Regions from separate parts of the Fictibacillus sp. KU28468 genome, predicted to be linked through region 1. Evidence: riboswitches for the same ligand, from Rfam matches in the RefSeq annotation. Region 1 holds a riboswitch; the other holds the start of a gene.

Region 1 (12,190 bases):
AGAAGAGCTGCCGTTCATCATCTCCAGCAATCGGTTAAGAGCAAGCCTTCCCATCTCTTTTTCGTTTTGGCGAAGGTGAGTAAACTCCCAGCCGCTTAAATTGTTGTCGTACGCATCAAAACATAAGATTGAGAGATTTCCAGGAACACGAAGACCCAACTCTTCGGCTGCACGTTTGGCAAGAACCGCAATGTTGTATTCCAGGGCAAATATCGCTGTGATCTCTGGGTGCTTTTGAAGGTGTTTCTTGATGATCTCGACATCATGTTCTGGTTTAATATCTTTGCTGATAGAGGAAGGCAAAGATTTTTTCAGATCAGAACACCATAACTGCCGGTTAACGATTCGGTTCTTTTCTTCATACGCGCGCAGTATACCGTTAAAACGGTCTACGACGGTCGTCGTTTCTGCAGTGGCTGGTCCCAGAACACCGACGTATTCATGTCCCAATTCGAACAAATAGTTTATTCCCTGTTGAGCAGCCTTAATATTGTCAGTCGAAACGAACGCCGCGGCCACTCCCTTAAAGGTTCGGTCAATCAGCACAAACGGATATTCTGTGATCACCATTTTAAGAATCTCAGATCCATAATGTTCAGCGTGTGCAGGATAAAGGATTAACCCGTCTACTCCAAAGTCGATCAGCTGTCTGATAGCATCTGCCTCTTTATCGATTGATCCATTTGTGCGCTTTAATATCACGAAACAGCGATGATTGGCTGCTTCTTCAATACTGGAAACCACTTTTGAAACATAACTGTCATCCAAGTCAGGCACAATCAATCCGACTAAAAACTTGTTGGTTTCTTTTACGTCATTTTCTGGGTTGTCTGTTGAATCTTCAGACACGAAGGTTCCTTTTCCGCGCTGGCGAAACACGAGGCCTTCACTGACTAGTAACTCCAACGCCTTCTTGCTGGTTATACGGCTAACTTGAAAGGAGTCTGATAGTTCTTTTTCAGAAGGTACCCGATCTCCTGCTGCATACTGGCCATTGATAATATTTTTTTTGATTGATTGATAAACTTGTTTGTATAAAGGTTCCATGTTACCACTCCAAAAACAGAAATATGCAAACTATATCTGGAAAACAGTGTATACATATTGATTATATCTGAAAGGTCCGACAATTCTAACAGTTAACTCCTTCTTCGAACCGGCCTGCTTCCACTCACAGTCACCCTTTGGAAGCCCCGCCCAGGCTGAAGCCTTGAGACATAAAGTGCTGCGAAAAGATGTACAAAATAATCGCCGGGAAGGTATACAGAATGGAAAATGCGGCGAGTTTACCGTACTCTACCATTCCAAAGTTACCAAAAAACTGATAAATGGTAACTGAAGCAGGAAGCTTCTCTGGAGACTGAATGAGAATATACGGTACAAAGAAATTGCCCCAGCTGCCTGAAAAGGTAAAAATGCCGACCGTACAGATACCTGGAATCATCAATGGCGCGACAATTCTTTTCAGTCCCTGCCATACCGAGGCACCATCAATCCAAGCGGATTCCTCAAGCTCCAGTGGAACGGCATCCATGAAGTTTTTCAGCATCCAGATTGCATAAGGGAGTACAGCCGCTGTAAAAAGAACATCGTCCCCCATAGCGAGTCTTGAATTTTCATATAAATAAACAACTGATATACTGGCACCATAACAGCCGTAATCGCAGTGAAGTCATAAAGAGAATCGTAAACATAAAATGCTTTTTATATTTCATCTGATAACGAGAAAGTGGATAAGCAGCCAGCCCTGCCACCAGCACCACGAGCAGGCCTTGCCCCATAGAAAGAAGCAATCCAATGATAAAGGCCCGAATGTTTACCGGATCGGTTAGGATGCTTTTAAAATTATCCACCGTAAAGGCAGTTGGAACCTTAATGGAGGGATGACAGCGCTTTCAATAAAAGCTATAAAAAATATCCTTTCTGAATTTTCAGTAAATTGGTTATACTATTAACTTAATTGATATACCTGATATATGTCAATATATTATTTGATATATCTAAAAAAAGTTCTGTTAGTCAATGTGGTTGATTTATGAAGGGGTGTGATTGAACCGCCCAGAAAAGAAATAAAAAAGAGACATCTCTGCCTCTCAGTCGTACACTTCTAATTCTCAATATTTTAAGGATTGCCTTGATTCTAAACCTGACAGTTAGGGCAGAAAAACGATTTTCGCGAAGAAATTTCCCTTTTCCTGATTTCTGTTCCGCATCTGAGACACGGTTGATGCTCCCGTTCATAGACAAGCAAATGGTTGTTATATCCTCCTGTTTTCGAATCGCCAGCATACAGCGGATTTTCCATATATCCTCCAAATTGAATTCCATTTTGCAAAACCGGCCCAATCGCTTGATACAGTTCAATAACTTGGTTTGCATTAAGTTCGCTGGCTTTTCTTTCCGGCTGCAGTCTGGCCTGCCAGCATATTTCGTCTGAATAACAATTACCAATTCCTGCCAGAAATTTTTGATCAATCAAGATGGATTTCAATGTCCCTCTCTTCGTACCTAGGCGTTCCTGTAACGTTTCAAGGGTAAAATCGGGATTAAGAGGCTCTGGACCCAGCTCTTCCAATTTTTCTTTAAGTTCAATCCCCTTCAGCAAATGAAGATAACCTAACCGTAACCCAATAAAATAAAGCCTTTTATCGCCGAAGGATAAAATGACTTGCTTTGTCCGATCAGGGTTATCTTGATCATTTCCAATATACATCCACCCGCCGAGCATGAGATGGAGCAGCAGTGCGTTCCCGGTGCTCAATTGAAAAATCAAATACTTAGCCCGCCTTCTTATATCAGTAACCACCGCTCCCTGCAATTCTGCTGCAAAGATCTCCGATTTTTTATTAATGGATTTTTTACGGTTGATCTCCACCTGTGTAATTGGCTTTGCTTTCAACTGGCGGGATAACGCCATCCTGTAATTCTCCATCTCTGGAAGTTCTGGCATGTCCTCCACTCCTGTCTTTTTTCAGCTGATGTTTAGTATGCTTCATTTTTGCTGAATTGAGACAAAAGATCGTGGTTACAATATCAGCAGACAGGAGGTTAAATATGACCAGTTTGATCATAAAACTTATTGCGATTCCCATTGTTTTATTCGTCGCTGCTTTTTTCTTTCCAGGTGTACATTTCGAGAGTTATTGGCAAATCATTGTGGTGGGAATGACGCTTGCAATTCCTGGAGTCGCAGTCGAATACTTTGTCCTTCGCAAAGGGGCTCTTTGGATCAGTGTATTCATTGATGTGGCGGTATCCTGTATCATTCTCTATTATGCCTCAAACTTTCAATGGGAAGCTTCTGTTACTTGGTTTGGCGCTCTTTTAACAAGTGTCTTTCTGGGAATCCTCGAATTTTTTACGCACCGTTATTTATTGGCTTCTCATAAAGCTCATAGTGAACCTATATAAAGAAAGCCTCGATTCCATAAAGGAATTGAGGCTTTCTTTACAATTTTATTTGTTTTTAGATCACACGCGTTGTAATGATGCCGTCAATTTCTTTGATCTTATCTTCTAAACCAGGGATTACCTCGCCGTTTACCTTATTGTCAATGTCAATCATCGTATAGGCGTATCCTCCTCGGCTTCTGTTAACCATGTCAGCGATGTTCAAATTATAGCTTGATACAGCAAGTGTGATCTGGCCCACCATATTCGGTACGTTTTCGTGGAAAGCTGCCACTCTCAGCTTTCCTGTATAAGGAAGGGAAGCGTTTGGAAAGTTTACGGAGTTTCTGATGTTTCCGGTTTCTAAAAATTCCTTCACCTGGCGGGTCGCCATAATGGCACAATTTTCCTCTGATTCTTTCGTGGAAGCTCCAAGGTGTGGGACCGGAACAGTATTTTTCATTTTCAGCACATTTTCATTCGGAAAGTCAGTAATATATTGGCCGACGATTCCATTTTCGAGTGCGATTTCCATATCCTTTTCGTTCACAAGCTCTCCGCGAGAGAAATTTAATATATGGACTCCCGGTTTCATAACATTGAACGCTTTCTGATTAAACATCTCTTTTGTATCAGGCGTTAAAGGAACATGTACTGTAAGATAATCTGATTCGGCAAATAACTGTTCAAGCGTCATCGCCCGCTGGACATTGCGGGACAGGTTCCAGGCTGTATCCACGGAGATGAATGGATCAAACCCAATTACATCCATGTCTAAATCAAGCGCATCATTCGCTACAAGTGCACCGATTGCACCTAAACCTATTACACCCAACGTTTTTCCCTTGATTTCTTTTCCAAGAAATTGTTTCTTTCCTGCTTCTACAAGTTTTGGTATTTGTTCACCTTCGCCTTCCAAAGTCTTTGTCCATTCCACACCGGCAAAAAGGTTCCTGGATGAAGCCATTAATGATGTCAGTACCATTTCTTTTACCGCGTTCGCATTAGCTCCAGGAGTGTTAAAAACAACAATTCCTTGCTCAGTACATAGTTCAACCGGAATATTATTAACTCCCGCCCCAGCCCGCGCAATGGCTTTGAGTTCATCTCCAAATGTTAAAGAGTGCATGTTAAAGCTGCGAACAACGATCGCTTCAGGATTGTCACTGTCGTTGTCTATAATATAGCTGCCTTTGTTGAATACCTTCAGACCGCTTTCCGCTATATTATTTAAGGTTTTGATGGTTTTTCCTTTTTCTAGCGTGATTGTCGTCATTTTGTTCTCTCCTCTTTTTTATGATGGTTTCCTCTTTAATCAAATTACCAAAAGTAAAGCAGGAAACTTGCGAATTACCCTATACTTCCTCAAATAAACAGAAAAGAGGTAAGGGAAAAAATCTCCTTACCTCTGCCCAGGCGAACGGCTGCGACACTATGTGCTCCCTCGCGGTTATCCGCGTTTCGCCAGTTACACATAGCCTTTTAATTTGTTTTATACTAACAAACTTTCAGGCAGCTATCAACACCTGTATATTAAAAATTCAAACATTTTATTTAGAGACTATCGAATTCTCTTAATCCCTACCAATGTTAAGGCTTTTCCGTTAACCCTCTTGAGCGGAAAAGGTGGGGCTGTCCAAGAAGTCTGTAAGCTGTTGATTTCCGTTCCAGGCTTCTCGCTTTTACCGGCGCGAGCTCCTACTTTCGCGGGGCGTGCGGTGAGCCTTACCGGCGTGAACGCCTACTTTTTGGTGCAAGCACCGGCGGGAGTCTCACCTGTCACGCGAGTCCCGCAGGACAAGGAAGGCTTCGGCAGCGTTATATCGCACGAAGAAAATGTGAAATTCATTTTCGAGGAGTCTCGCATCTTCCACTTCAATTAACTTTTCATTGAAGATTTTTTAAGCCAAAAAGGGGCTGCCTGAAGGTCAATTTTCGACTTTCTGGACAGCCCCTTTTTTATATGATCGGAACTGTTTTAAGGTTTTACGGTTCAGTTCTAGGCGTTCAATCCCAATATTTGAATTTCGGCGAGAATAGGAATAAACTGCTTATTAGTTAATAATGTTAAATTTTATCTCTATAAAATATATGCTTACCTTTTAGTTCCTGATCAATTGTAAGGATGCCGTGAGAAAAATATTTTTCTCTACGTTTATCAATTGGTGAACCTGGGTTGAACATAAGAATCTCATTGAACATATAGTTCTTAGGAATATGGGAGTGGCCAAAAATGATGCAGTCCACTTTTTCATCCTGAAAAGCAGTGATTGCTCTTTTCTCTGTCGTCTGTTTCTTTCCATGTCCATGAACGATGCCTATTTTGTATCCATTGATTTCAAGGATGAGTTTCTCACTTAGAAGTCCTTTCATTTCCAGTCCATCCACATTTCCTGTCACTCCTTTGACAGGTGCATAGGATTGCAGCTCATTGTATAAATCTAACGTATTCCAGTCGCCAGCATGGATAATGAGGTCGGCAGTTTCCAGGTCACACAGGAGCCTTTCAGGCAGCTTTTTGGACTTTTTGGGCATATGGGTGTCAGCTATCACGACAATTTTCATAAAAATTTTCTCCTTCTTTTTCACACTTGGTCATTTTTTCATAGGCCGTAATCCTTAGTGATATCAAGGAAAGCGCTTTTTCGTGAAAATATTCATTATTTTCACAATTGAATTATAATAGCTTTTCCATTTAATTGTTATTGACTACTAAATATTTAGTAAATTAAAATATTTATAGATTAAACAAATTGGAGGCATCATGATGGAAGCAACTGTAAAAGTGGAGCAGGACATTCAGCTCCATACAAAAAAGAAACATCCACCTGGATTATACTTGCTCTTCTTCACTGAAATGTGGGAGAGGTTCAGCTATTATGGCATGAGAGCCATTCTGGTCCTTTACTTGACTAAATCGCTGATCAGCGGCGGTCTAGGCATGAGTGATAGCGTGGCCATGAGTATTTATGGATTCTTCACCGGTGCTGTATACTTCACACCAATGATAGGCGGATATTTAACAGACCGATTCCTGGGCAAAAGACTTGCGATTACCATAGGCGGTGTCACAATGGCGCTTGGTAACCTTGTATTGTTTGCCAATCAGAGTAAACCTGCATTCTTCGCTGGACTTGCATTGTTGATCATCGGAAACGGCTTCTTTAAACCAAACATTTCTACGCTTGTTGGTGATCTATACTCTAAAAATGATGCCCGTAAAGATGCTGCGTTCACTATTTTCTATATGGGAATCAACATTGGTGCATTCTTCTCTCCACTCATTGTAGGATTTCTTGCTGAAGATTTCTTTAAAACAACAGTTAATGGTGTTGAGCATTTCGGATTTAAATTTGGATTCTTAGCGGCGGCCATCGGAATGATTATCGGCCAGCTCCTATTCAACTTTCTTGGAAACAAATTATTAGGCGATATCGGCAAAAAGCCGGTTGGAGCTGCTCAAAATACTGTCAGCGATAATGTGAAAAAGAAACCTCTTACTAAAGTGGAGAAAAACAGAGTGAAAGTTATCGTAATTCTGACGTTCTTTGTTATCTTCTTCATGGCAGGTTTTGAACAAGCCGGAAGCTCGTTAACCCTTTATACGGACAAGTTCATTGACCGTACAGTATTTGGATGGACGGTTCCGACTTCTTGGTTCCAGTCACTTAACCCATTGTTTATCGTAATCTTTGCTCCAATCATCTCTATCTTATGGGTTAAATTATCAAAATCAAAACGCGGAGACCTGCCAACTCCTACGAAAATGGCAATTGGTATGATGCTGCTTGGTGCTGGTTTTGCTGTTCTTGTTCCTGCTCTTATTCAAACAGGAGCCGGCGATTCTTCAGCAGTTAAAGCAAACATGATCTTCATGGTACTGACTTATTTCCTCCATACGATCGGTGAGCTTTGCTTACAGCCGGTTGGTTTGTCCATGACCAGTAAACTCGCTCCAGTTAAATTGGCTTCCCTTATGATGGGTGTCTGGCTTGCTGGATCTGGTTTCGCCAACATCCTTGCCGGACAATTGGCTTCTACTACTGCATCATTAGGATACTTTGAAGTATTCATGATCATCGGCGGAGTTACCATTTTCCTTGGTCTTATACTCCTAAGCCTTTCTAAAAAACTTGTGAAAATGGCAGCTGAATAAAACATGTAATTACGCATTAAAAACAGGCAGCCTGGCCGGCTGCCTGTTTTTAATGCGTACTAATGCTTATTTTGAAGTTCAAATTCTTTCATTCTAGCTTCTGCTGCTTCAGCTTTTTTCAGTTCCTTTGTATGTAACTGTTTAAGAAATTTAACCGTCATCCACGCCAGAATCACAAAAATGATGAAGATGAAGACAGCTGGCAGAAGTTCAAGCTTATTTTCCGGGAATTCCACATCAATCATTGAATACACACCTTTCTTGATGTCTCTGCCTATATTATACACCTATTGAAAACGCCTTCCAGTATAAAAAAAGTACCCTCTCTAAATTAAAGGGTACCCGGTACTCATTTAGGCTTCAATCGAACGGTTTTCTTTTACATAGCGGTTGTCCTTATGGTCCCGGCAATGAGTGCTGCATGCCCGCTTATGCTCGTGCTCACATTCTTCACACATGAGCAGGTGTTTGTTGCATTCCGGATTGCCGCACTTCACATAGCGTTCCTCGGGCTTGCCGCAATGATAGCATGTGCCTACTACCTTTTCTGTTCCTGCTCTGTTGACCGGTACTGAGATGCGCTCATCAAAGACATAGCATTTTCCGTCCCAAAGGTCTCCCTTCACTTCTTTATCATAGCCATAGGAAATGATTCCGCCCTCTAATTGGGAGACATCCTGAAACCCTTCTTTTAATAAGAAGCCCGAAAACTTTTCACACCGTATGCCTCCCGTACAGTACGTCAGCACTTTCTTGTCCTTGTACTGGCTGAAATTTCGCCTGATCCAGTCTGGCAAATCTCTGAACGTTTCAACATCAGGCCGGATGGCGCCTTTAAAATGGCCAAGGTCATATTCATAGGTGTTTCTGGCATCGAGTATAACCACATCCTCCTGTTGCATTGCTTCATAAAAATCTTTTGGCGCAAGATGATAGCCTGTCAGCTCATTCGGGTTAACATCGTCATCCAAGTTTAGGTTTACAATCTCTCTTTTCAATTTAACTTTCATCTTTTTAAATGCGTGGGTTTCAGACTGCTCGATCTTAAATACGATATCGTGAAACCGGCTGTCATTTTTCATATGCTCTATATATAAGCCCGTTTGATCGGTCGTTCCAGATACCGTTCCGTTGATCCCTTCATTTGCGACAAGGATCCTTCCCATTAATCCTATCGATTTACAGAATTCAAGATGCTCAGCAGCGAATTGCTCTGGATCTTGAATCGTGATGTATTTATAAAACAGCAACACTTGGTAACTCATTAATTTTCACTCCATTATCTTAGTTTCAACTCAACTATCATAACAAATATTATTGCAAAAAGGCAGATTGTATCATGAAAACGATTTCCCTTTGATTCCCAGTTGTTTTCATTTACTGGATGTGTGAATATTTGAATTGTGAGAATCATTTAATAAGGAGGAACTATGTTTTTTAAAACGGCCGCATTAAGTTTTACCGCTTTTCTGAGTATGACGACTGCCGCTTTTGCAGCAAGTCCATATACTGCAAAGCCGGGAGACTCCATCTATAGAATTGCTCAATCCCATCAGACAAGCGTTAAAACTATAATGAATATGAATCAATTGCACCAAACGATGATCTATCCTGGACAAGTCATTTATATTCCTGATCATTCAGCATTATATACCGTCCGCTTCGGAGACACTCTCTATACCATCTCAAAAAAATATGGACAAAGCATCCAATCTTTGATTCTGGAAAATCCGCAAGTCAAGAATCCCAGGTTGCTATATCCCGGGCAAACGATTGAGCTTCCAGCAAGCAACAAAACAGAAAGTCAGACTGTCAGCCAGTCGGCTCCAAGCCAGCAGGTTAATGTAAGCGCTAACGCCAAAGAAGTGGCCAGCCTCGTTAACCAGGAACGGAACAAACAAGGGCTCACTCCGCTTACTCTCAGCCAGAAACTAAGCAATGTCGCCCAGATCAAAGCAAAAGATATGGTGGAACGGAATTATTTCTCCCACACCTCACCAACTTACGGCTCGCCTTTTGATATGATGAAAACATTCGGCATCTCATATACAGCCGCCGGTGAGAACATCGCTGAAGGGCAACGTTCTCCCCAGCAGGTGATGCAGGACTGGATGAACAGTACAGGTCACCGTGAAAACATTTTAAGCAGCAAGTATAGCCAGATTGGCGTCGGGTACTACAATGGTGCCTGGGTCCAAATGTTCATTCAATAAAAAACGTTAGATTCTCACAAAAAAGTCCAGTACTGTTTGATCAGCACTGGACCTTTTATATATGAGCTTTAAGCGACACCCGCATCATCCATGCGAACAGAAACCGCTTTATAATGATGTTCCAAGGAAATCCTTTTTATTTTGTTGAAGAGTCCATCTGGCACATCCCTGACGAGGGCCTTCGCAATCTTCCAGGCCTGAACTTCAACTATCAGTTCAATCTTTCTTTTTTTCAGTTCATCTTCTGTATCATCGTACAGTTCCACTAGCTTTTGCAAATAGGGATCTGTGGCATGGCCCGCTTCATGAGCAAAGATGACCAGGGCATACTCCAGCAGGACATCCTGTTCAGGAAACATCCACTGACACTGAGATTGAATTTCTTCCAGATACAATGTTATCGAATGATCTCCGGCATTATATTTCCCGCCGATATTTCGGTCGAGCGGATATTTGGCCTCGATCTGAACATCAACTGATAAGTTAAAACGTTCCACCATTTTATTGATTCTAGAAATTAGTTTTTCATTCTCCAGCAATTATTTCCCCTTCTTTTTTGTAAAATTATGAGTTCGCTGGGGCGCTGACTTTTTGGGCGGCCTTTTTTTGTCCGTTTTTTGCTGTGTACTATGCGACTGCGGGACGAGCTGATCTCTTTTAAAGACCATTTTTTGAGGGTGGGTGTTCATCTTCTTCGCCCATTTTACGAGCACGTTCTCTTCTCTTTCGGTCACTAGAGAAATGATGGTTCCCTCTTGGCCCATCCTGCCTGTTCTTCCTGAACGGTGAATGTATTGTTTTTCTGAATCTGCTAGGTCAAAATGTATGACGTGTGTAAGTCCGCTAATATCCAGTCCGCGCGCAGCTAGATCTGTTGAAAGAAGCAATGCATGATCACTTGCACGGAATTCTCTCATCACTTTTTGCCGTTCTTGTTTGGACGCTTGTCCAGAGATCACCCCTACGGTAATACCTCTGTAAACCATTTTTGCAGCAATCTCTTCAAGATGCATGCTATCACCAAAAAACACGATAGCCTTCATGTTCGAATGGTGTCGAATAATGCGCCTGAGATTATCTATTTTATCACGTCTTTCAGAAATCAGGTAAAGATTCTGTACTTTTTTTGCAGCAGATGCATCCCTTTCAACCTTTATGAAAAGAGGCTCATTCATCCATTCCTTTGCGAGCTCTTCTGATTTTTTTGAAATGGTCGCTGACACAAAAACAAGCTGGCGGTCTTTCATCGTCCCTTTAACAATATTCTGAACCTCGTCCATTAATTCCATATCATAAACGACATCTGCTTCATCCACTACAATCGTCTTCACCTCATGAAGCTTGAGCTTTTTATTTTTGTAAAGCTCAAGAATCCTTCCCGGTGTCCCGATGATGTACTGTGGCTTCTTCTTTAGCTTATCGATCTGCCGCTGTACGTTTACTCCGCCGATCAGTGTTGTTCCTGAGATTCCGCTTCCTTGAGCATATTCCTGAAAAACGGTATGAATCTGCATGACCAATTCTTTTGTTGGCGCAATGACCACTGCCTGTACAGAAGATGAACTGCTGTCTATGTTTTGCAATACCGGCAGACAGTAAGCCAGTGTCTTGCCTGTTCCAGTCGGAGATTCAACGATTAAGTCTTTTCTTCCAAGCATACTCGGCAGCATCTGCTCCTGTACTGGAGTCAGTGTTTCAAAAGCCGCATTTTCCCAGTTCTCTTGCAGGAAAGGTTGCAACTCCTTTAATTGTGTAGTCATACTCATTTATTTTCCCCTTTATGAAAAATTTGTTTACATGAAGCCATCATGCGTTCCAAGTAATCCTCAAGCTGTTCGCTGTTTTCTTCATGCAATTTGCTGTCTATGTTTATTAAAATTTCATTATGGTAGCTGCCTCTTGGCAACCCATAGATATATGAAACCTTTTGAGAGACTTCACCGTAAGGCTTCCATATCCTTCTTAAGGTTTCACCGAGCTCTGAACACTCTGCTTCAATATCCTGCACCGTTAAATAATAGGTCACAGAAAACCGGCATCCAGTATTCGCTGTCTCTTTTTCCATTATTTCATCTGCAAGGTCTTCTAAACCTGCTGCAAGTTCAATTTTTACCTTTACTCCCTGTCCTGTTTTTTCTGTTATAAATACTTCTAAATTGTATTTTCTGCTGAGAGATGCAAGATCGACCAGATCACGGCGGTTCGTAACCTTTAAGCTCCCGTCAAAATCAAGGTCATAGACCATCCCTTCCAGTATAATTTTTAAATTTTCATAGATCGTGGGATCAATCATGTAAGTACCTTCTTTGTTTTATAGTCTTAAAATACGGTACGTGAAATTATATTTGGCTCTGGATGAATACATTCATTTTACCTTCATACATCTCCGTACGCTACTCTTTCTCTTTTTTGAAACAGACAAAATAAAAAA
Region 2 (12,190 bases), 840 kb from region 1:
CATAGGATCGCGGACCTCATCGACCGGGATATTGAGCAGGTGGCACATCTGGAGTCCCTGGATACCGGCCTTCCGATCTCACAGACGAAGAAAATGGTTGCTAGAGCTGCGGACAACTTCCGTTTTTATGCCGAGATGGTAAAGAACAGAATGGTCGGTGAAGCCTACCATGTGGACGATGAATTCATCAATTACACCATCCAGAAACCTGTAGGTGTAGCAGGCTTAATCACCCCTTGGAACGCACCGTTCATGCTTGAAACATGGAAAGTTGCCCCGGCTCTTGCTACGGGGAACACGGTTGTACTCAAGCCCGCTGAATGGTCGCCGCTGACGGCTAACAAGCTTGGAGAGATCATTCATGAGGCAGGCCTTCCAGAAGGTGTGTTTAATATTGTTCATGGGTTTGGAGAGACTGCCGGTGCTGCATTGGTCGCACATCAGGATGTACAGCTGATCTCGTTTACCGGTGAGACGAAGACAGGTTCGGAAATTATGCGGAACGGAGCAGATTCTCTTAAAAGGTTCTCCATGGAGCTTGGCGGAAAATCACCAATCATTGTGTTTGACGACTGTGACGTTGAACGTGCCCTTGATGCGTGTGTATGGGGGATCTTCTCTTTCAATGGTGAGAGGTGCACGGCGAACTCCAGACTGTTTGTTCAGGAATCAATAAGTGAAACCTTTATCAGCGCTTTAAAGAAAAGAGTTCTCAACATTATTGTTGGCGATCCTTCCCATGCAGATACCGAAGTAGGCCCACTTATTCATAAGGATCATTATGAAAATGTAAAACGCTATCTGAAAATTGCTGAGGATGAAGGCAGTGAGATATTTGCTGCTGAAGTGCCAAAGCATCTTTCCAAAGGCAACTTTATTCCGCCGACCCTCCTGTTGAAAGTGAAGAATGACATGACGGTGGCACAGGAAGAAATATTCGGTCCGGTCTTAACGGTGATGACCTTTCAGACAGAAGAAGAAGTGGTCGAGATGGCCAATGATGTGAAATATGGTCTTGCCGGCTATGTATGGACGAACGATATGAAAAAAGGCCATCGTGTCGCTGGTGCCGTTGACGCTGGAATGCTGTGGGTGAACTCACAGAATGTTCGTGATTTGCGAATCCCATTTGGAGGTTCTAAATCATCCGGCATTGGAAGAGAAGGCGGGCATTATGCTTTTGAATTTTACACAGAAATGAAAGTCGTTCATGTGGCCGTCGGTGATCACCATATTCAGCAGTTCGGAAAAAAGAACATAGCTGCTTCAGCGAATACCAACGCCTGAGACCAGAACGCTAGCAAGCTACTAATATCCGGGAGGGAATGACATTGCCTGCACGCACGGGAGAACAATATATCAACGGTTTAAAAACGGCAAACAACAACGTTTGGATTCATGGAAAACGAGTAACAGATGTAACAGAACATCCTGCCTTAAGGAACGTGGTACGTTCGATTGCCAATCTATTCGATCTCCAGCATGAAAAAGCGGATAAAATGCTCTACACCTCAGATACAACAGGAGATAAAGTTGGTTTATCTTTTATCGCCCCTAAAACCAAGGACGATTTAATCGCGCGCCGTGAAATGTTTACAGAATGGGCGCGGTACACGGGCGGAATGATGGGGCGCACACCAGATTACTTGAATACGAGTGTCATGGCGTTTGGTACAGCAGATTCGTTTTTTGCTCAGGGAGACCCGATGTTTGCGGAGAACGCCAGAAACTATTATCACTATTGCCGTGAAAACGATATTAGCCTCACACATACGCTCATCCATCCGCAGACTAACCGTTCGAAAAAACAATCAGAACAAAAGGATCCTTTTCTGTCTGCAAGAATCGTAGAAAAGAACAAAGAGGGAATCGTGATAAAAGGGGCGCGTCTGTTAGCCACGCTGGGCGGTGTGACGGACGAGATCGTCGTGTTCCCTTCTACCCTGAACAAAGCGGCATCTGAGGATGATCCATACGCAATGGCTTTCGCGATTCCCAACAACACAGAAGGCTTGAAGTTCCTGTGCCGTGAATCATTTGACCAAGGAAGAAACCAGTGGGATCACCCATTGAGTTCAAGATTTGAAGAGAGCGATGCGATCGTTGTGTTTGATAACGTGCTTGTTCCGTGGGACCGTGTGTTTGTCGGGGGAAGCTCTGACATCTGTAATCGTACGTACGTGGAAACAAATGCGATCGTGCATATGGCCCATCAGGTAGTAGCTAAAAATACGGTAAAAACGGAATTCGTTCTAGGCATCATCTTAAGCATTATGGATGCGATCGGCATCGATGTGTTTCCGCACGTAAAAGAAAAAGCGTCAGAGGTCATGCTCATTCTTGAAACGATGCAATCTCATCTGTTCCGTGCTGAACAAAATGCATCCCTTGATGCCTATGGAAACATGACCCCGGATTTTGCTCCGCTCAATGCAGCTCGAAACTGGTTCCCTAAAATGTATCAGCGGATGGTGGAAATCGTACGAATCTTAGGGGCATCCGGCTTAATGGGGATACCGACAGAGTCTGACTTTGAAGCGGAAGACATCGGGGAACTCGTACACCGCTACACACAGGGAGCGAACATCAATGGCTATGAAAGGGTACAGCTTTTCAGGCTTGCATGGGATGTTTGCATGAGCTCCTTTGGCGGCAGGCAGGCGCTTTACGAATATTATTTCTTTGGCGATCCCGCACGCATGTCCAACATTTATTATGATGGCTTCAACAAGGAACCGTACAAACAAATGGTCCAGGAATTCTTGAGCCGTGTGAAAACCGCCGACCACAACTATGCTCGTATTTAAGGAGGTGCTTTATGGACTTTAATATCATTCGAGTGGCCCGGATAGTCATGAACGTGACCGACTTGAACGCTTCCCGAGATTTCTATGTCAATGCGTTAGGCTTTATTGAGACGGAAGGCGACGGACAGCACATTTATTTAAGGGGCCTGGAAGAACACTGTCATCATTGCCTCGTACTGAAGAAAGCGGATCAGCCAGGTGTCCATTCCATCGGCTATAAAGTTTGGCATGAAGAAGATCTTGAGAAGATTGAGAAACTTTTCAAAGGAAGAAATCTTTTTACGCAGTGGGAGGAGGCGGGTAAGCAAAGAGCGCTGGGCCGCGTTCTTAAGGCAACAGATCCTTCTGGCATGCCGCTTGAATTCTTTTCAAAAATGGAAACGGTGGAACGCTGCTTGCAAAAGTACGATCTATACAAGGGAGCACGTATCCAGAGGATTGACCATGTTAACTGCATGGTACCTGATGTGGAGAAGGCTGTCGCTTTTTATACTGATGAACTTGGCTTCCGCTGTTCAGAGTATACGGCTACAGAGGACGACAGAACATGGGCTGCCTGGCTCCATCGCAAACCCTCTGTCCACGACATCGCCTTTATGAACGGAGAGGGGCCCCGTCTGCATCATATCGGTTTCTGGCTTTCTGATCCCATGAGCCTTATTCATTCTTGTGATGTGCTGGCAAGCATGGGATATGCCGATTGTATCGAGAGGGGACCTGGTCGCCATGGTTTATCGAACGCCTTTTTCCTCTATATTCGGGATCCTGATGGAAACCGGCTGGAACTATATAATGGAGACTATTTAACGTGCGACCCTGATTTTGAGCCGGTTAAATGGGATATTAATGACCCCCGGCGCCAGACGTTCTGGGGGCATAAGGCACCTGACAGCTGGTTTGAAGAAGCAACGGAATTTATTCAGCAGGAGAGCGGCTTGCCTGTCGGACAGTCTAAAGCCGTCCTTGCTCAGCAAAAACCTGATTTTGTGACATGATACAGCGTGGAAATAGAGAAGAGCTGTCATAAGAGTAGTTATCTTATGACAGTTTATTTTGAAATTTCTTGCTGTATCCGTTACTTACCAAACCAGTTTATGAGAAGATAAAATGGTACATAAAAATTCTCGGATGAAGAAGGGAGCACTTTCAAATGGCCAAACCGGAAATACCTGCTCAGCTTTCCACAGAACTTTTTGAATATCTGCAGGGGGAGAAACTTGTGCTGCTCGGTACGGTTGATGCAGAAACGAAGGCCCCAGGAATTTCTGCCATATCATGGGTAAAAAGCTGTGACGAAAAAAGAATCAGGTTTACAGTAACGAACAACTCGAGAATTGTGGCTAACATTAAGAAGAATCCACAGGTTGTCTTAACCATTGTCGGACTGGAGAGCGTGTATTCCATCAATGGGAAAGCTGCTGTTCTTGAGGAAAAAATGGAAGGTGTGCCACTAAAACTTGCCAAGATTGAAGTGGTGATCGATCATGTCTTTGAAAGTATGTTCTGGGGAGCAAAGATTGTTCAGGAACCGGAGTATGAAAAGACCACGAACGCGGAAAAGGCAAAAGAACTCGATCTGCAGGTATACGAAGCACTAATGAAATAAGATAGCAAAAAAACTATCCGTTCGTTCTGAAGTGACCCCAAAAAGCTGTCTAACTTTTTGGGGTCACTTCAGAATGGATGGTTTTTTGTTGCGTGTTTACTAGGACTAATTGAGTGAATATGGTAAACTAGGTGAAAAGTCTGTCTAATTTTGGCGATAATTTAGACGGGCATAATGAGATTAAATAAAGGCTGTAATGGAAACGATGATAGCTATATAGAAGGGAGACCGGGCTATGAATTGGAGTGAGTGGAAAACTTATCTTTCGCAGGAAAACATACTGCATTTTTTAGAGCAATACCGGGATTTAGGCTTCTTGCCCGGCGTGCTTCTCCCGCTGCTTGAGGCCATTATTCCCGTATTGCCGCTGTTCATTATCGTAGCTGGAAACGCTGCGGCTTACGGATTCTGGCTGGGAGCCCTCTTTTCCTGGCTGGGCGCAGTAATCGGTTCGATTATTGTGTTCTTTTTGGTACGGAAATTGGGCCAGCAAAGATTTCTTCATTTTATTACAAAGCATCATAAGATTGAAAAGCTGCTGGGATGGATGGAACGCCGTGGTTTCGGCACACTCTTCCTCATCTACTGTTTTCCATTTACGCCTTCTGCTTTGATCAATGTCATTGCCGGTTTGTCCCGGATCAACCAAAAGACATTCGTTTTATCCGTAGCTCTTGGGAAGCTCGTAATGATCGCCATCATCTCCTTCATCGGCTATGATTTTTTGGATGTGATAAAAAATCCATTGAAACTAGGGCTCACGGTATTTGGCATCTTAGTCCTCTGGCTTGGCGGAAAAGTTGTCGAATCGAGAATGAAACAAAGCCATCAGGCGTAAATCAACCATTGATTTGCGCCTTGCGCTGTTTTTAGCAAGTTTGCTGGGAACAAATAGATAAACAAAGAATATAGTAAGTTTACACCTTACTTATTTGCAGGATGGGAAAGGATACTCATGATTACTTATAAGTCAAAAAAAGATATTGAACAAATGCACAAAGCCGGACAGCTGCTGGCGAATTGCCACAAAGAAATCAAGAAACTCATCAAGCCGGGTATTTCAACACTTGAAATTGATGCTTTTGTGGAGAGGTTTCTTAAAGAACACGGAGCAACTCCTGAACAAAAAGGTTATCAGGGATATCCCTTTGCCACTTGTGCTTCGGTGAACGATGTCATCTGCCACGGCTTTCCGAACAAAAAGAAACTGAAATCAGGAGACATCGTGACGATTGACATGGTCGTGAAATTAAACGGCTGGCTTGCTGATTCCGCATGGTCGTATACAGTAGGGGAAGTATCTGAAAAAGCGCGCCATCTGATGGAGGCCACCGAAAAATCACTTTATCTCGGCATTGAAAAAGCTGTGATTGGCAACCGGATCGGAGACATCTCTCATGCCATCCAGCAGTATGCAGAAGGAGAAGGGCTTTCAGTCGTCCGCGAGTTTATCGGACATGGGATCGGACGGGTGATGCATGAGGATCCTCAAGTGCCGCACGCCGGTATAAAAGGAACAGGCCCGCTCTTAAAAGAAGGAATGGTCCTTACGATCGAGCCGATGCTGAACACAGGCAAACGCTATGTGAAAATAGATAATGACGGATGGACCGCCCGTACGTTTGATGGCTCGCTATCCACTCAATATGAGCATACGATTGCCATAACAAAAGAAGGTCCGCTCGTTCTGACGGCTCAATAATATGAAATGTAAATAAAAAGAAAAAAACACGAGGAACCGGCTGGAAAATCACCGGTTCTTCGTGTTTTTTTATCTTATGAAACTTCAGTAAGTGAATATGTCCACCTGATACGGGAGATTTCATATTGTTGTATGCCTGAAAAGCATACACTCAGCTATTGCTTTGTTTAAGATGAAAATACCCGCGAAAATAGAGCATTTACCCGCCGAAACGGAGAAAATACCCGCCAAAACACCTTTATGGTCAACTTGGCGGCTCTAAGGAGTCCACAAAAAAACGGATCCGCGAAAATTCACGGATCAGTTTTTTCTATTTTACTTATTCTCCATTTTTTTCTCAGCTGCATCCACTGTATGTTTCAGCAGCATCGCGATAGTGACTGGACCGACACCGCCTGGAACAGGGGTGATGGCTCCGGCATTTTTCTCGCATTCTTCGTAATCAGCATCGCCAATGTTGCCCGGATTATAGCCGGCGTCCATGACAACGGCCCCTTGCTTGATCCAATCTCCTTGGATGAACTTAGGCTTTCCGACGGCCGCTACGACAATATCGGCCTGTTTTACGATCTCATTCAAATTTTGAGTGTAGGAATGGCAGGTGGTTACGGTAGCGTTTCGGTTAAGGAGCAGCATGGAAACCGGCTTGCCCAGTATAGGGCTCCTGCCAACAACGACAGCGTGCTTGCCTTCAATCGAAATGTCATAGTAATCCATAATGGCCATAATGGCTGCAGGCGTACAGGATGGATAGCTGCCAAATCCAAACGAAGTCTGTCCAAATCCCCAGCTCGTTACGCCATCCACATCCTTTTCAATGTCGATCGCTTCAAACGCGGCTCTTTCATCAATATGGGAAGGTACAGGATGCTGAAGAAGGATGCCATGCACGTTCTCATCCTGATTCAATTCATGGATAGTGTTTAATAGATCTTCCGTGGTGATCTCTGCTGAAAGATGAATCCTTTTTGATAGGATCCCTAGCTTTTCACAAGCGTTGCCTTTCATTTTCACGTATGTAGCAGAAGAAGGGTCTTCTCCTACTAAAACAGTTGCCAGACACGGTGTGGTGCCTTGGCTGGTTAATGACGAAACTCTTTCTTTTAACTGTTCTTTAATTTCTGCTGCGACACGGGTGCCATCGAGTATTAGCTTGTTTTCCATCCAATTACCTCCTGAGAATAGAAAAAAGGCAAGGAATATACACAGTGATTCCTTACCTTTGCCCAGACGAACGGCTTTTTAGGTTAAAAAAATGCAGCTTCCTTGTGGTCAATTCCACACGTTCTCGTCAGTTGCTGCCCTCTTATTTCTTATGTTGCTTTCATTATACATCAAGTTTTCCCACAGATTCAATACAGCAGAACACGTTTTTTGAAAAGCAATGTTGCATTCGCAGTTTCTTGGAGATTCTTATATAATAAGAACGATATCAAGGGGGTGACATTCGTGTTCAAGGAAATGACGGAAAATCAGATCCTGCTTTTTGTTATAAAAAGTTTAAAAGAACTTCGAAAGAAAGAGTTCCAGGAATTAATGGACGAACTGCACCCATACGACATCGCGGAAGTCTATAAGACACTGCCGGAGAAACACCGGCATAAATTTCTTACGTTCCTGACAACAAGGCAGCTTGCTTCTCTCATTCAGGAACTGGACAGCCATTTTCAAATCGAGATTCTTCATAAATTAGGAATCGAACGATCATCCCATATCATGAATGAGATGGAAAACGATGACCTGGCGGACTTGCTAAGTAATTTCTCATTTGAAGAGATTCAGGATTTTCTAGCATCCATGAAGGCGGATGAATCCCGTACGGTCCAATCACTCATGCAATATCCTGCCGACACCGCCGGCGGGATTATGACCAATCGGTTCGTCTGGATCCCGCAGATGTTTACAGTTCGCGATGCGGTCGATAAACTGAAGACGTTCGCCGGATTTGCTGAAAATATTTATTATTTGTATGTCATCAATGAAGAAAAGCAGCTCGCCGGCGTCGTTTCCTATCGTGATCTGCTGCTGGGAGACCTCAACGACCGGATTGAAGACATCATGTTTACCCGGGTCATCTCTGTTGCTGCTGACATGGACCAGGAGGAAGTGGCCCGCACGATTGAAAAGTACGATTTCATTGCTGTTCCGGTAGTGGACGATAATGATGTTTTGCTTGGAATCGTAACGGTAGACGATGTGCTTGATGTTTTGATCGAAGAAGCGAATGAGGATATTGAAAAGCTATCAGCTTCGGGAAAATCCATTGATTTTAACACCAGTGCCTTCGTTGCTTCTTACCGCCGGCTTCCGTGGCTGATCTTGCTCCTGTTCATCGGCATTATCTCCGGAAGTATTATTTCTGCTTTTGAGGATACGCTGTCAAAGGTAGTATCGCTCGCATTCTTCATGCCGATGATCGCTGGAATGACCGGAAATACGGGTACACAATCACTCGCTGTCGTGGTCCGTGGGCTTGTTTCCAATGACATCGATAAAAAGGTCGTCTGGCGACTCATCCTCCGTGAATTTGGAGTCGGGCTGATCATTGGCACTACCTGCGGAATTCTTATCGCACTCGTTGCTTTTTTCTGGCAGGGAAATGCCATTTTGGGATTGGTGGTTGGAAGCTCGCTGTTTTTGACTCTTATTATTGGAACCCTTGCAGGAACGCTGATTCCGCTTCTTTTATATCGTTTTAACGTCGACCCAGCCGTCGCTTCAGGGCCGCTGATTACAACACTCAACGATATTTTTTCATTGCTTGTCTATTTTGGGACTGCGTCGATCTTTATTTCTCATCTAATATGAAACAAAACCCGCCGCCCTCGGCGGGTTTTTACTCTGCTTTATCTGGTTTCAACAATAATCGAAGTGTCATATACGTGTCAATGTAGGAAGGAGAGATTAGATGAATCATGTCATACTGTACTGCCACCCGGCTAAAGAAAGTTTCAACATGGCTTTGCTGGAGACTTATACAGAGGAATTAAAGAGGAGCGGGCACACAGTGGCTGTCAGAAATCTGTATTCTTCTGGATTTCAGCCGGTTCTGACACAGGAGGAATATGAACAGTCCCTGGCTTATATGTACAGCACTGATATAAAAAAAGAACAGGAGCTGCTTACCTGGTGTGACTGCCTTACGCTCATCTATCCGGTCTGGTGGGGAGGCATGCCTGCGTTGCTAAAAGGGTATATCGACAGGGTATTCAGCTATGGATTTGCTTATGAACTGGATGGAGAAGAACCCATTCCGCAGTTAAAAGGAAAATCTGCAGTTTCAATCTGCACGACTGGAACGCCTTCTGAGATCTACGAAAAGAACGGTATGCATTATGCAATGAATCTGGCGCGGGATCATAGTATTTTTGAATTTTGCGGAATGGAGGTCAAGCGATCCATCTATTTTGGCAACGTAATCCAGTCTCCCCAATCAGAGAGAGAAAGAATGCTGCAATGCGTTCGAAGCCTAGGTTCATCTTTCTAAAGGTGCGGAAAAGAATTTGAATTTAAAATTTCTGCACTGAAAAAGGCAAAAACACTTGTTGGTTAAGTGTTTTTGCCTTTTCTAAGACTAAATCATTCGGTTTAAATAGTCTATCATTCTTTCCATTTCCTCATCAGAGAGACCGGAGAACTTTTCTCTGAAATAGCCCCGGCGGATGGAAGCCAGTTTTTCTGCAACAGAATGGCCTTTTTCTGTTATTTTAACGTATACGATTCTTCGGTCAGTAACCGAACGTTCTCTTGTGATCATACCTTTTTTTATTAGACGGTCTGTTACTCCGGTAATGTGGCTTGAAGACACCTTCATTTCTGCTGCCAGTTCAGATGCAGTAAGGAAATCTTTATCTTTTAACAAATTCAGTACTCCGAACTCATTGGAGGGGACGTCATCAGAAAAAAGGTCATTGATGTCTTTCCTGAAAGTCCGAAAGACGGTTTGGAAGCTGGTTTCGAGCTCTGCAATAGATTCCGTGCGTTTATCACTCATATCATTCACCTATTCTACGTTTAGTTCAATATTGACGCTTCTATTAAATATAGTATACTGTGGCGGCCATTTACTCAAACATTTATCTGTTATTGACACAAAGTTTCCTGTTTTGGAACTTCTTTTCTCGTTTCCGATATGGTACCCTCGAAGTGGAAATGAAATAAGAATGAGGTTGGAAGATGAAAAACAGTACATTATGGTTTTTGCTGCTTGGAATTGGTTTTCTCGCAGGAATCATCTACTGGGTGTGGGTGTTCGCGGCGAATTAAAGTCGGAGGAGTTGTCTGTAAAGGCAGCTCCTTTTGTTTTTTTTTGCCTACTTATAGGTAAAAAGGAAATGAGGGATAGGTTTGGTCGGGAATCGTTACAGTATCACTTCTATGCTGATTGATAAAAAGTGGAGGCACAGGCCTGGCGGCAACAGAATACCGAGGTACGCGGTTGCCCATGACACTGGAAATGAAGGCTCCACTGCCCTGCAAAATTTCAACTATTTTAACAGCAGGCATTTAGCCGCTTCTGCTCATGTATTTATTGATGATCAGGACATCCTGATCATCATCCCGCTGCGCGAGAAAGCCTGGCATGTCAGAAGACAGGTGTCTGATGCGAACGACTGGGCTATAGGAGTGGAGTTGTGCTACGGCGGAAAGATTTCATGGGTAGAAGCATACAAACGATATGTCTGGTTTTTTTCCTGGCTGTGCCAAACCTATGAATGGAATCCCACTCTGCATATTAAAGGACATTTTCAGCTGGATCCCGGCAGGCGGAAAGACCCTGTGAACGCGTTAAAAAGGAACGGGAAGAGTTTTGAAGATTTTCTTCAGGATGTAAAAGATCAATTGGAAAGCATAAAAAGGGAAGGAGAAGGCGTGCATCGGGTTAACGAAAAAAAGCATGACAGGCTCTATCGAGTCCAAATTGGCTGTTTTAAACAAAAAGGGAATGCAGAAGAGGCAGCACGGAAAGCCATTAAAGCAGGATTTGATGCGATTATTCATGTGGATGAATCTTCATAAAATGGCGCGCTGCCTATTGCAATACAAAATTTAAAAATGGTATAATTGGAACAAATATACTTTTGGATGAAAGGAGGGGTAGGAATGCTGAATGGTGTACGTTGTATGGTGGATTGGCTGACGGTTGAAGTACGCTCTATTACACATGTAATAGCTGTCAACGGGAGAAGTCTGTCCAAATTTATACAACATTAGTGCATCAGTAAGTTTTCCATACCCATTCCTCATCAACGGATCAACCATGGGCAGGTATGCTTGCCCATGGTTTTTTGTGTTTTAATTTATTTGAAGAATGGGTAACCACCAAATTTGAGGAGTGTTTACCTATGATTATTTGTTCCGCGAACGGACTCACAAAAAGCTTCGGAGGACATACCGTATTTAATAATATATCTCTGGAAATCCATAGCACAGACCGGATAGGCCTGATCGGGCGTAACGGAACCGGAAAAAGTACATTATTTAAACTGCTTGCAGGTACAGAGCATCCGGACGAAGGAAGTGTTCATCTCAAGAAAGGATCGGCGGCAGGCTATTTGGAGCAGGTGCCGGTCCGATCGGATAATGCCTCGGTTTATGAGGTGTTTATGCAGTCCTTTTCTGAACTTCATGAAATTCAAGAAAAAATACATGCTCTGACTGCAAAAATGAGTGAGACTCCAAACGAAAAACAGCTGGATAAATGGCTGAATCAGCTATATGGTTTGCAGGAGACATATGAAGAAATGGGGGGGTATTCCATCGAATCCAAGATTAACGGAATCGTAAAAGGCCTCGGTCTTGAAGCCGTAAAAGACCAGCCATTCTCTTCCATCAGCGGAGGCGAAAAGACAAAGGCAGGGCTCGGATGCCTGCTTCTGAAGGAGCCGGATCTGCTTTTGCTTGATGAACCGACCAACCATCTTGATTTAAGTACGATGGAATGGCTTGAAGACTATTTGCTGAAATACAAGGGGGCTGTCGTCATCATCTCACATGACCGCTATTTCCTGGACCGTACCGTGAACAAAATTTATGATCTGGAAGACGGAGAAGTGATCCTCTATCACGGGAATT

The links. Region 1 has a riboswitch for ZMP and ZTP ahead of OKX00_RS10745 (phosphoglycerate dehydrogenase). Riboswitches for the same ligand answer to the same signal wherever they lie in the genome.
Region 2: linked by a shared signal. The riboswitch ahead of OKX00_RS14960 (bifunctional 5,10-methylenetetrahydrofolate dehydrogenase/5,10-methenyltetrahydrofolate cyclohydrolase) and the one ahead of OKX00_RS10745 (phosphoglycerate dehydrogenase) in region 1 are both predicted to bind ZMP and ZTP.

The regions. Positions count from the first base shown of each region.
Region 1 is NZ_CP110666.1:2,051,588-2,063,777, reverse strand. Features, by position in the region: gene OKX00_RS10765 (GntR family transcriptional regulator) at 1-1,047, opposite strand, end outside; partial or broken gene OKX00_RS10760 (carbohydrate ABC transporter permease) at 1,178-1,859, opposite strand; gene mutM (bifunctional DNA-formamidopyrimidine glycosylase/DNA-(apurinic or apyrimidinic site) lyase) at 2,141-2,950, opposite strand; gene OKX00_RS10750 (DUF2512 family protein) at 3,055-3,411, shown strand; gene OKX00_RS10745 (phosphoglycerate dehydrogenase) at 3,467-4,666, opposite strand; ZMP/ZTP riboswitch at 4,794-4,872, opposite strand; gene OKX00_RS10740 (hypothetical protein) at 5,046-5,273, shown strand; gene OKX00_RS10735 (metallophosphoesterase family protein) at 5,458-5,955, opposite strand; gene OKX00_RS10730 (peptide MFS transporter) at 6,158-7,546, shown strand; gene OKX00_RS10725 (hypothetical protein) at 7,606-7,791, opposite strand; gene OKX00_RS10720 (oxygen-dependent tRNA uridine(34) hydroxylase TrhO) at 7,900-8,811, opposite strand; gene OKX00_RS10715 (LysM peptidoglycan-binding domain-containing protein) at 8,977-9,759, shown strand; gene OKX00_RS10710 (hypothetical protein) at 9,828-10,298, opposite strand; gene OKX00_RS10705 (DEAD/DEAH box helicase) at 10,299-11,519, opposite strand; gene OKX00_RS10700 (hypothetical protein) at 11,522-12,052, opposite strand.
Region 2 is NZ_CP110666.1:2,888,233-2,900,422, reverse strand. Features, by position in the region: gene hpaE (5-carboxymethyl-2-hydroxymuconate semialdehyde dehydrogenase) at 1-1,287, shown strand, start outside; gene hpaB (4-hydroxyphenylacetate 3-monooxygenase, oxygenase component) at 1,332-2,807, shown strand; gene hpaD (3,4-dihydroxyphenylacetate 2,3-dioxygenase) at 2,819-3,802, shown strand; gene OKX00_RS14975 (pyridoxamine 5'-phosphate oxidase family protein) at 3,958-4,413, shown strand; gene OKX00_RS14970 (TVP38/TMEM64 family protein) at 4,649-5,251, shown strand; gene map (type I methionyl aminopeptidase) at 5,369-6,115, shown strand; gene OKX00_RS14960 (bifunctional 5,10-methylenetetrahydrofolate dehydrogenase/5,10-methenyltetrahydrofolate cyclohydrolase) at 6,431-7,279, opposite strand; ZMP/ZTP riboswitch at 7,333-7,424, opposite strand; gene mgtE (magnesium transporter) at 7,565-8,923, shown strand; gene OKX00_RS14950 (NAD(P)H-dependent oxidoreductase) at 9,024-9,602, shown strand; gene OKX00_RS14945 (MarR family winged helix-turn-helix transcriptional regulator) at 9,690-10,109, opposite strand; gene OKX00_RS14940 (N-acetylmuramoyl-L-alanine amidase) at 10,463-11,134, shown strand; gene abc-f (ribosomal protection-like ABC-F family protein) at 11,461-12,190, shown strand, end outside.